DNA from 2 places in the Rhizobium sp. AN80A genome. Region 2 is predicted to be linked to the other one. Evidence: predicted binding sites of a transcription regulator. Region 2 holds the regulator's gene; the other holds the start of a gene.
What was found. Region 2 encodes PhoB, which activates phosphate uptake and scavenging genes when phosphate is short. Its sites were predicted from a motif close to TGTCATNNANCTGTCAT; they were not measured.
Positions count from the first base shown of each region.

Region 1 (4,179 bases), 700 kb from region 2:
TTCTCTCCGGCAACCGCAACTTCGAAGGCCGCATCTCGCCCGACGTGCAGGCCAACTATCTCGCCTCGCCGCCGCTCGTCGTCGCCTATGCGCTGGCCGGCACGGTGCAGAAGGACCTGACGAGTGAGCCGATCGGCGTGGACCAGAGCGGCAACCCCGTCTATCTGAAGGATATCTGGCCGACCTCGCACGAGGTGCAGGCCTTCATCCAGAAATACGTCACCCGCGAACTCTACGAGACGAAATATGCCGACGTCTTCAAGGGCGACGCCAACTGGCAGGCCGTGCAGGTGCCTCCGGGCCAGACCTATGCCTGGGACGACAACTCGACCTATGTGCAGAACCCGCCCTACTTCGTCGGCATGGGCAAGACCGGCTCCGGCGTCTCCGATATCAAGGGTGCGCGCGTCCTCGGCCTCTTCGGCGACAAGATCACCACCGACCACATTTCTCCGGCCGGTTCGATCAAGGCCGCCTCGCCGGCCGGCGCCTATCTGCTGGAGCACAATGTCGGCGTCGCCGACTTCAACCAGTACGGCACGCGTCGCGGCAATCATGAAGTGATGATGCGCGGCACCTTCGCCAACATCCGCATCCGCAACCACATGCTCGGCCCGAACGGCAAGGAAGGTGGCTACACCATCCACTACCCGTCGAAGCAGGAGGAATCGATCTACGACGCGGCCATGCAGTACAAGGCCGAGGGTGTTCCGCTTGTCATCTTCGCCGGCGTCGAATACGGCAACGGCTCGTCGCGCGACTGGGCAGCGAAGGGCACCAACCTCTTGGGCGTCAAGGCCGTGATCGCGCAGAGCTTCGAGCGCATCCACCGCTCGAACCTCGTCGGCATGGGCGTCATCCCCTTCGTCTTCGAGGAGGGTACGACCTGGGCGACGCTGGGGCTGAAGGGCGACGAGACCGTCACCATCGAGGGGCTCGAGAACATCAAGCCGCGCGAGAAGAAGATCGCCAGGATCACCTATGGCGACGGCACCGTGAAGGACGTTCCGCTCCTGTCGCGCGTCGATACGCTTGACGAGGTCGTCTATCTCAACAATGGCGGCATCCTGCAGACGGTGTTGCGAGATCTCGCGGCCTGATCGGCCCACAATTTTAATGGGTTGCACGATAATGGCCGCCGGAAAGCGATTTCCGGCGGCTTTTTCGTCCTGGATGGCTGCGATCCCTCACGGCGAAGTGTTGCGGAGTTGTCCCACCCCGGCGCCGTCTCACCCGTTCGTGATTTTTCGTTTGGATCGGGAGAGATTATCTCTAGGTTGAAGAGTTGGAGCCCCTGCCCGCGTGGTTGGCCAGTCCATGTGGCCGGCCTTTTCGGCGGGGATAGAGAGGAAAAGAGGTAGAGGTGAATGTCGCCGCGGTTTTTGATTTCGCTGATTGCAAGTGTCGCCTTGGCGAGCCCGTTGCTCGCCGACGAGGCGCCCAAGGGCGTGGTCGAACTGTTCACCTCACAGGGCTGCTCGTCGTGTCCTCCCGCCGATGCGGCGTTTCGCAAGCTGGTTGAGCGCGGCGACGTCATCGCCCTCGCCTATCATGTCGACTACTGGAACTACATGGGCTGGGCCGATACGCTGAGCTCGAAGGAAAACACTGAGCGCCAGTACGGCTATGCCAAGACGATGGGTCGCGCCAATGTCTACACGCCGCAGGTCGTGGTCAACGGCCGCGATCACGTGATGGGCTCGGATCTCGGCGGCATCGAGCGCAAGATCGACGGCTTCGTCAACGGCGGCGAAGGGCTGAACGTGCCTGTCAAGGCCGAGGTCAAGGGCGACCAGCTCGAGATCACCGTCGGCCCCGGCCAGGGAAAGGCCAATGTCGTCATGGTCTATTTCGATCGCGAGAAGACGATCGAGGTGCAGAAGGGCGAAAACAGCGGCCAGAAGATCGCCTACACGCACAGTGTCTCGAATGTCGAAACCGTCGGCATGTGGGATGGAAAGCAGACCCGCCTGACGCTGCCCGCCACCCTGTTGCAAAAGCCCGATCTCGAGGGATGCGCGGTTCTGCTGCAGTCGTCCACGCCCGACGGAACGCCCTCGGCGATCCTCGGCGCAACGGTGATCATGGCCGGCAAGAACATCTGAGCCGGCCAGCAAGCCGGCAAGGCCATCCGAAGGATTTCATCTGCCTGTCAGGTGAAAGCGGGGCGGCCCGACTGATCGTATTCGGGGCTGGGGTTAAGGTCGATACGGTCAGCCGGGCCCTTTGGCGCGCTGGCGCCAAACAGTCACATCGCCCCCAAAGTACCGAAAGACGATGCGCAGAATTCAGTGTCGGCGAATCCGTCAAGGATGCGCCGGTCAAGTGCGAGCGAATTTCTCTTTTAATTGAGGCGCTGTTTTGACTGAAATGCGGCACGCCGCAGATTGCACAGACTATGCTTAATGCGCACGAGGCCGCGCTTGCAATTTGTAAACGCTAAGGCAAACTGTCACCCGCGTGTCACGAACGGAGGCATTCGAGACTGATGACAGATCAGCCGGATTTGCGGCGTGGGAGCAATCGGGCCACCGATGGCGACACCCCCGTCGTCGTGGATATCAGGGACTACAAGCAGAGCAAGGACCCGTTGCCGGTGACGTTTCACCGGCGAGAGCTGGATGCGATCCTGTGGATCTACGGGCGCATGGTCGGCGAAGGCGAGTGGCGGGATTACGCGATCGACCACATGAAGGATCTCGCCGTTTTCTCCGTTTTCAAGCGTTCCGGCGAGATGCCGCTCTACCGCATCGAGAAAAACCCCAAGCTCGCCGCCAAGCAGGGCGCCTATTCCGTCGTCAATACCCACGGCCAGATCCTGAAGCGCGGCCATGACCTGCAGCAGGTGCTGAAGGTGTTCAACAAGTCGCTGAAGCTCGTCGAGAAGTAAAGCGTCGCGAACGAGCCGGACAACCGCGCCGGTCCCGTTTTCCGCGACCGCGCGGGAGGCCTCTCACTCCGCAAACAGCGTCGCCGGATAGGCCGCGAGGTCGGGATCGCCGGAAGCCCCGTCGCCCAGCGGACGCTGCATCAGCATGGTGTCGAGCCAGCGCCCGTGCTTGAAGCCGGAGCCCTTGATGCGGCCGATCTCCTCGAAACCATGCGTGGCGTGCAGCGCGATCGAGGCCGGATGCGCGCCGCCGATCACGGCGACCATCTGGCGGAAACCGAGCGCCGTCGAGCGCGCTATCAGCGCCTCCAGCAACCGCTTGCCGACACCCTTGCCCCGCGCCTCCGGCGCCAGATAGATCAGAATCCTCGACCATGAACCGATAGGCCGGCCGCGTGCGGAAGGCCGACGCATAGGCATAGCCGATGAGCGCGCCATCCTCGCCTGTCGCGGCGATATAGGGGTAGCCGTTCGCGACGATGGCCTGGTATCGCGCCGCCATCTCGTCCCGATCCGGTGGGGCGATTTCATAGCTGGCGACGCCGTTCAGCACGGACTCGCGGTAGATGGCGGTGATGGCGTCGATGTCGGAGGGAGCGGCGTCGCGGATGAGAACGGGCATGGGCAGGCCGATGGCTGGAGGGGCTGTCCGCTTGAAGAGCATTCGCGGCGGCAGTTGGCAAGGGGAAAGCGGACGGGATGCGACGGTTGGGAGGGGGCGGGTGGTCCATCGGCGTCGCATATGTAGAGGCGTGCTTGGATTGTCGGGAAGAGCCCGAGAATGACGATGGAGTGGGTGGATGCGCAACCACCCCAGGACGACCCGATCCCCGAAACAAAAAAGGCGCCCCGAAGAGCGCCTTTTCCGATACCCGTTCCGTCTTACTTGCGGTTGCCCATGAACTGCAGCAGGAACATGAAGAGGTTGATGAAGTCGAGGTAGAGCGTCAGCGCGCCCATGATCGCCTTGCGGCCGGCCATGGTGGCGTCGTCGGCGGCGTAGTACATTTCCTTGATGCGCTGCGTGTCGTAGGCCGTCAGGCCGGCGAAGATCAGCACGCCCATCACCGAGATCGCGAACTGCATGGCCGAGGAGGCCAGGAAGATGTTGACGATCGAGGCGATGATCAGGCCGAACAGACCCATCATCAGGAACGAGCCCATGGCCGAGAGGTCGCGACGGGTCGTGTAGCCGTAGAGCGACAGCGCGCCGAAGGAGGCGGCGGTCACGAAGAAGGTCTGCACGACGCTCTGGCCGGTGTAGATCAGGAAGATCGACGACAGCGACA
Region 1 is NZ_JASJPX010000003.1:3,079,504-3,083,682, reverse strand. It holds gene acnA (aconitate hydratase AcnA) at 1-1,100, shown strand, start outside; gene P3R82_RS26825 (thioredoxin family protein) at 1,368-2,105, shown strand; gene P3R82_RS26820 (DUF2794 domain-containing protein) at 2,489-2,890, shown strand; partial or broken gene P3R82_RS26815 (N-acetyltransferase family protein) at 2,954-3,512, opposite strand; gene P3R82_RS26810 (Bax inhibitor-1/YccA family protein) at 3,773-4,179, opposite strand, start outside.
Region 1: the regulator PhoB is predicted to act here: its motif matches at 2,451-2,467, upstream of P3R82_RS26820 (DUF2794 domain-containing protein).

Region 2 (4,179 bases):
AGCGCGACGTCGTTGACGTGCTGCAGGAAGCCCTCTTCGAGGACCACGTCGAGCACCGCGTTGCCGACGGCCATGGCGAGCGGGTTGCCGCCATAGGTCGACCCGTGCGTGCCAGCCTTCATGCCCGATGCGGCTTCCGCCGTCGCAAGGCAGGCGCCGAGCGGGAAACCGCCGCCGATGCCCTTGGCGACGGCCATGAGATCGGGCGTCACGCCGGACCATTCATGCGCGAAGAGCTTTCCGGTGCGGCCGACGCCGGTTTGAACCTCGTCGAGGATCAGAAGCAGGCCCTTTTCGTCGCAGAGCTGGCGCAGCGCCTTCATGAACTCGGTGGTCGCCGGGCGGATACCGCCCTCGCCCTGCACCGGCTCGATCAGGATGCCGGCCGTGGCATCGGTGATGGCGGCGCGAACGGCTTCGATATCGCCGAAGGGCACCTGGTCGAAACCGGGCGTCTTGGGGCCGAAGCCCTCGAGATACTTCTCCTGGCCGCCGGCGGCGATGGTCGCCAGCGTGCGGCCGTGGAAGGCGCCCTCGAAGGTGATGATGTGGAAACGCTCGGGATGGCCCTTCGAATACTGGTAGCGGCGCGCGGTCTTGATCGCGCATTCCAGTGCCTCGGCGCCCGAATTGGTGAAGAACACCTTATCCGCGAAGGTTGCATCCGTCAGCCGCTTGGCGAAACGCTCCTGGCCCGCGATCTCGTAAATGTTGGACAGATGCCAGACCTTGTCGGCCTGCTCCTTCAGCGCGCCGACGACGTGCGGGTGGCTATGGCCGACGGAGGTCACGGCAACGCCCGCGCCGAAATCGAGATATCGCTCGCCGGTTTCGGTGATCAGCCACACGCCCTCTCCTCGCTCGAACCGCAGCGGGGCACGAGAGTAGGTATCATAAAGCGGCGCGGCTTCAGCCATGGCGCGATCTCCTGTCATTCGCTCAACACTGGCCCGGACTCCGGCTAAAAGCGGGTGCCCGGAAATGAAAAATGCCGCCTTTCGGCGGCGAGGGGCACTATTGTCTTTTCGCAGTGCGATGTCAACAAAACTGAGCTTTTGCCGCATGCGTCAAGCAAGCATCGGGGCGCCGGCGAGCTATCAACAGCTAATGTTGCAGAAATGACTCTACCATCCAGCAAGTTGGGGAAAACCGAGAAATCGATTCGCCGCGATTCAACCGACTCTTGTCACGGAGTCGCCCTCACTCTAGGTTAAAACTCAATTACTAGACTGCATGCGGCGGAACTAGTCACCAAAATCGAGCAAGCGTTTCTTGGTCCGGACACGTCCGTGCCATGGGTGAAGGATTCTGCCTACACCAACGCTAATAAGGCGGAGACAGGGCATGAACTGGACAGACGAGCGCGTTGAAAGACTGAAGAAGCTTTGGGCCGAGGGCCTGAGCGCCAGCCAGATTGCGGCACAACTTGGCGGTGTAAGCCGCAACGCCGTCATCGGCAAGGTCCACCGCCTGAACCTTCCGGGCCGCGCCAAGGCCGGCGGCGCAACGACGGCGACGAGAGCGCCGAAGCGCCCGGCGGCATCCACGCCACGCCCCGCCAGCAACTTCAATTCCGCGCGCATCTCGCCCGCCCGTGCCGTCGCCCGCCCACAGGGTTCGGCGATGCTCAAGGAAGAGATGGACATCGATGCGATCGAGGAAGTTCGCTTCCGTCCGTCCGCCAACGTGGTCGTTCCGATTTCACGCCGCCTCGGTCTCACGGAACTGACCGAGCGCACGTGCAAGTGGCCGGTCGGCGATCCGCTGACCGATGATTTCCACTTCTGCGGCTGCGAGTCCCCGGATACGTCGCCCTACTGCACCTATCACCAGCGCATGGCCTACCAGCCGGTCAACGAGCGCCGCAAGGCAGCCAACCGGGTCGCATGACCCGGAAAGCCGGATAAGGAACACAAGAAAACGGGCCCTCGCGGGGCCCGTTTTTCGTTGGATCGTGAGAACTGGAAGCGCTTACGCTTCCATGGAATAGCCGGCGCCGCGAACGGTGCGGATGACATCCTGCATGTTCGAGAAGTTGAGCGCCTTGCGCAGGCGGCCGACATGCACGTCGACGGTGCGTTCGTCGACATAGATGTCGTGGCCCCAGACGCCATCGAGCAGCTGCGAGCGCGAGAAGACGCGGCCCGGCGACGACATCAGGAATTCCAGCAGGCGGAATTCGGTCGGTCCGAGGCGGACTTCGCGGCTCTTGCGGTGGACGCGGTGGGTTTCGCGATCGAGTTCGATATCGCCGCACTTCAGCAGCGAGGACAGAACTTCCGGCTTGGCGCGACGCAGCATCGCCTTGACGCGGGCAACGAGCTCAGGTGTCGAGAACGGCTTGACGACGTAGTCGTCGGCGCCGGTCGAAAGGCCGCGAACACGTTCGCTTTCCTCGCCACGGGCGGTCAGCATGATGATCGGCAGGCGCTCCGTCTCCGGGCGCATCCGCAAGCGACGGCACAGTTCGATGCCGGATACGCCAGGCAGCATCCAGTCGAGGATCAAAAGGTCGGGCGTGCGCTCCTGCAGCCGGATCTCGGCCTCGTCACCGCGAAGGATGGTATCGACTTCAAAGCCTTCGGCCTCAAGGTTATAGCGAAGAAGCACGCTCAGTGCTTCTTCGTCTTCAACGACTGCTACTCTTGGGATCATTCGTCTCGGTCTCCTGGTGGCGCGGGTCCGTCACGCTTATTCCGTGACCGCGCCGACGGTGTTAGCCGTATCGTCCTTCGGACGCTCGCCTTCCGGCTGGGCGCCGGTTGCCATGTAGTAGATGGTTTCAGCGATGTTGGTGGCGTGGTCGCCGATACGCTCGATGTTCTTGGCGCAGAACAGGAGATGCGTGCAGCTGGTGATGTTGCGCGGATCTTCCATCATGTAGGTCAGCATCTCGCGGAACAGCGAGGTGTACATCGCGTCGATTTCCTCGTCGCGCTCGCGGATCGACTTCGCCTTGTCGGCGACGCGGCTGGTGTAGACGTCAAGCACTTCCTTGAGCTGGACGAGCGCCAGTTCGGCGAGGTGCTCGAGGCCGCGGGCGAGCTTGCGCGGAACGCCGGTGCTCTGGACCGCGATGACACGCTTGGCGGTGTTCTTGCCGAGGTCGCCGACGCGCTCGAGGTCGGCGGCGATGCGGATCGAACCCATGATCTCGCGAAGGTCGGCGGCCATCGGCTGACGGCGGGCGATCGTGATGATGGCCTTTTCGCCGACTTCACGTTCGGCGTTGTCCAGGATCACGTCGTCGGAAATGACCTTCTGGGCGAGCGAGATGTCACCGTTGACCAGCGCCCGGACAGCGTCCGAGACCATCTGCTCGGCAAGGCCGCCCATCTCCGAAATACGGCGGGTCAGGAACTTGAGATCATCGTCATAAGCGGAATAGATATGTGTCGATGCCATGGGGCTTATCCTTGAATGTCCTGAGGTTTACCGGTTTCGGAGATCAGCCGAAGCGGCCCATGATGTAATCCTGGGTGCGCGGATCGTCCGGGTTGGTGAACATCTTGTCGGTGTCGTTCTCCTCGACAAGGTTACCGAGGTGGAACATGGCGGTGCGCTGCGAGACGCGGGCCGCCTGCTGCATGGAGTGCGTGACGATGACGATCGTGTAGGCTTCACGCAGCTCGTGGATGAGTTCCTCGACCTTGGCGGTCGCGATCGGGTCGAGCGCCGAGCAGGGCTCGTCCATGAGGATGACTTCGGGGCTGACGGCGATCGCGCGGGCGATGCACAGACGCTGCTGCTGACCGCCCGAGAGGCCGGTGCCGCCTTCATGCACGCGGTCCTTGACTTCGTTCCACAGGCCGGCGCGCTGCAGGCTCTGCTCGACGATGACGTCCATGTCGGCCTTCGTCTTGGCGAGACCATGGATGCGCGGGCCGTAGGCGACGTTCTCGTAGATCGACTTCGGGAAGGGGTTCGGCTTCTGGAACACCATGCCGACGCGGGCGCGCAGTTCGACGACGTCGATATCCGGATCGTAGATATCATCGCCATCGAGCGTGATCTTGCCGGTGACGCGGCAGTTGTCGATCGTGTCGTTCATGCGGTTCAGGCTGCGCAGGAAAGTGGACTTGCCGCAGCCCGACGGACCGATGAGAGCCGTCACGGTGTTTTCGCGGATGTTCAGCTTCACGTCGAAAAGCGCGCGCTTGTCGCCGTAGTAAACCGAGA
Region 2 is NZ_JASJPX010000003.1:2,384,387-2,388,565, forward strand. It holds gene P3R82_RS23440 (aspartate aminotransferase family protein) at 1-917, opposite strand, end outside; gene P3R82_RS23445 (GcrA family cell cycle regulator) at 1,345-1,890, shown strand; gene phoB (phosphate regulon transcriptional regulator PhoB) at 1,972-2,655, opposite strand; gene phoU (phosphate signaling complex protein PhoU) at 2,692-3,405, opposite strand; gene pstB (phosphate ABC transporter ATP-binding protein PstB) at 3,449-4,179, opposite strand, start outside.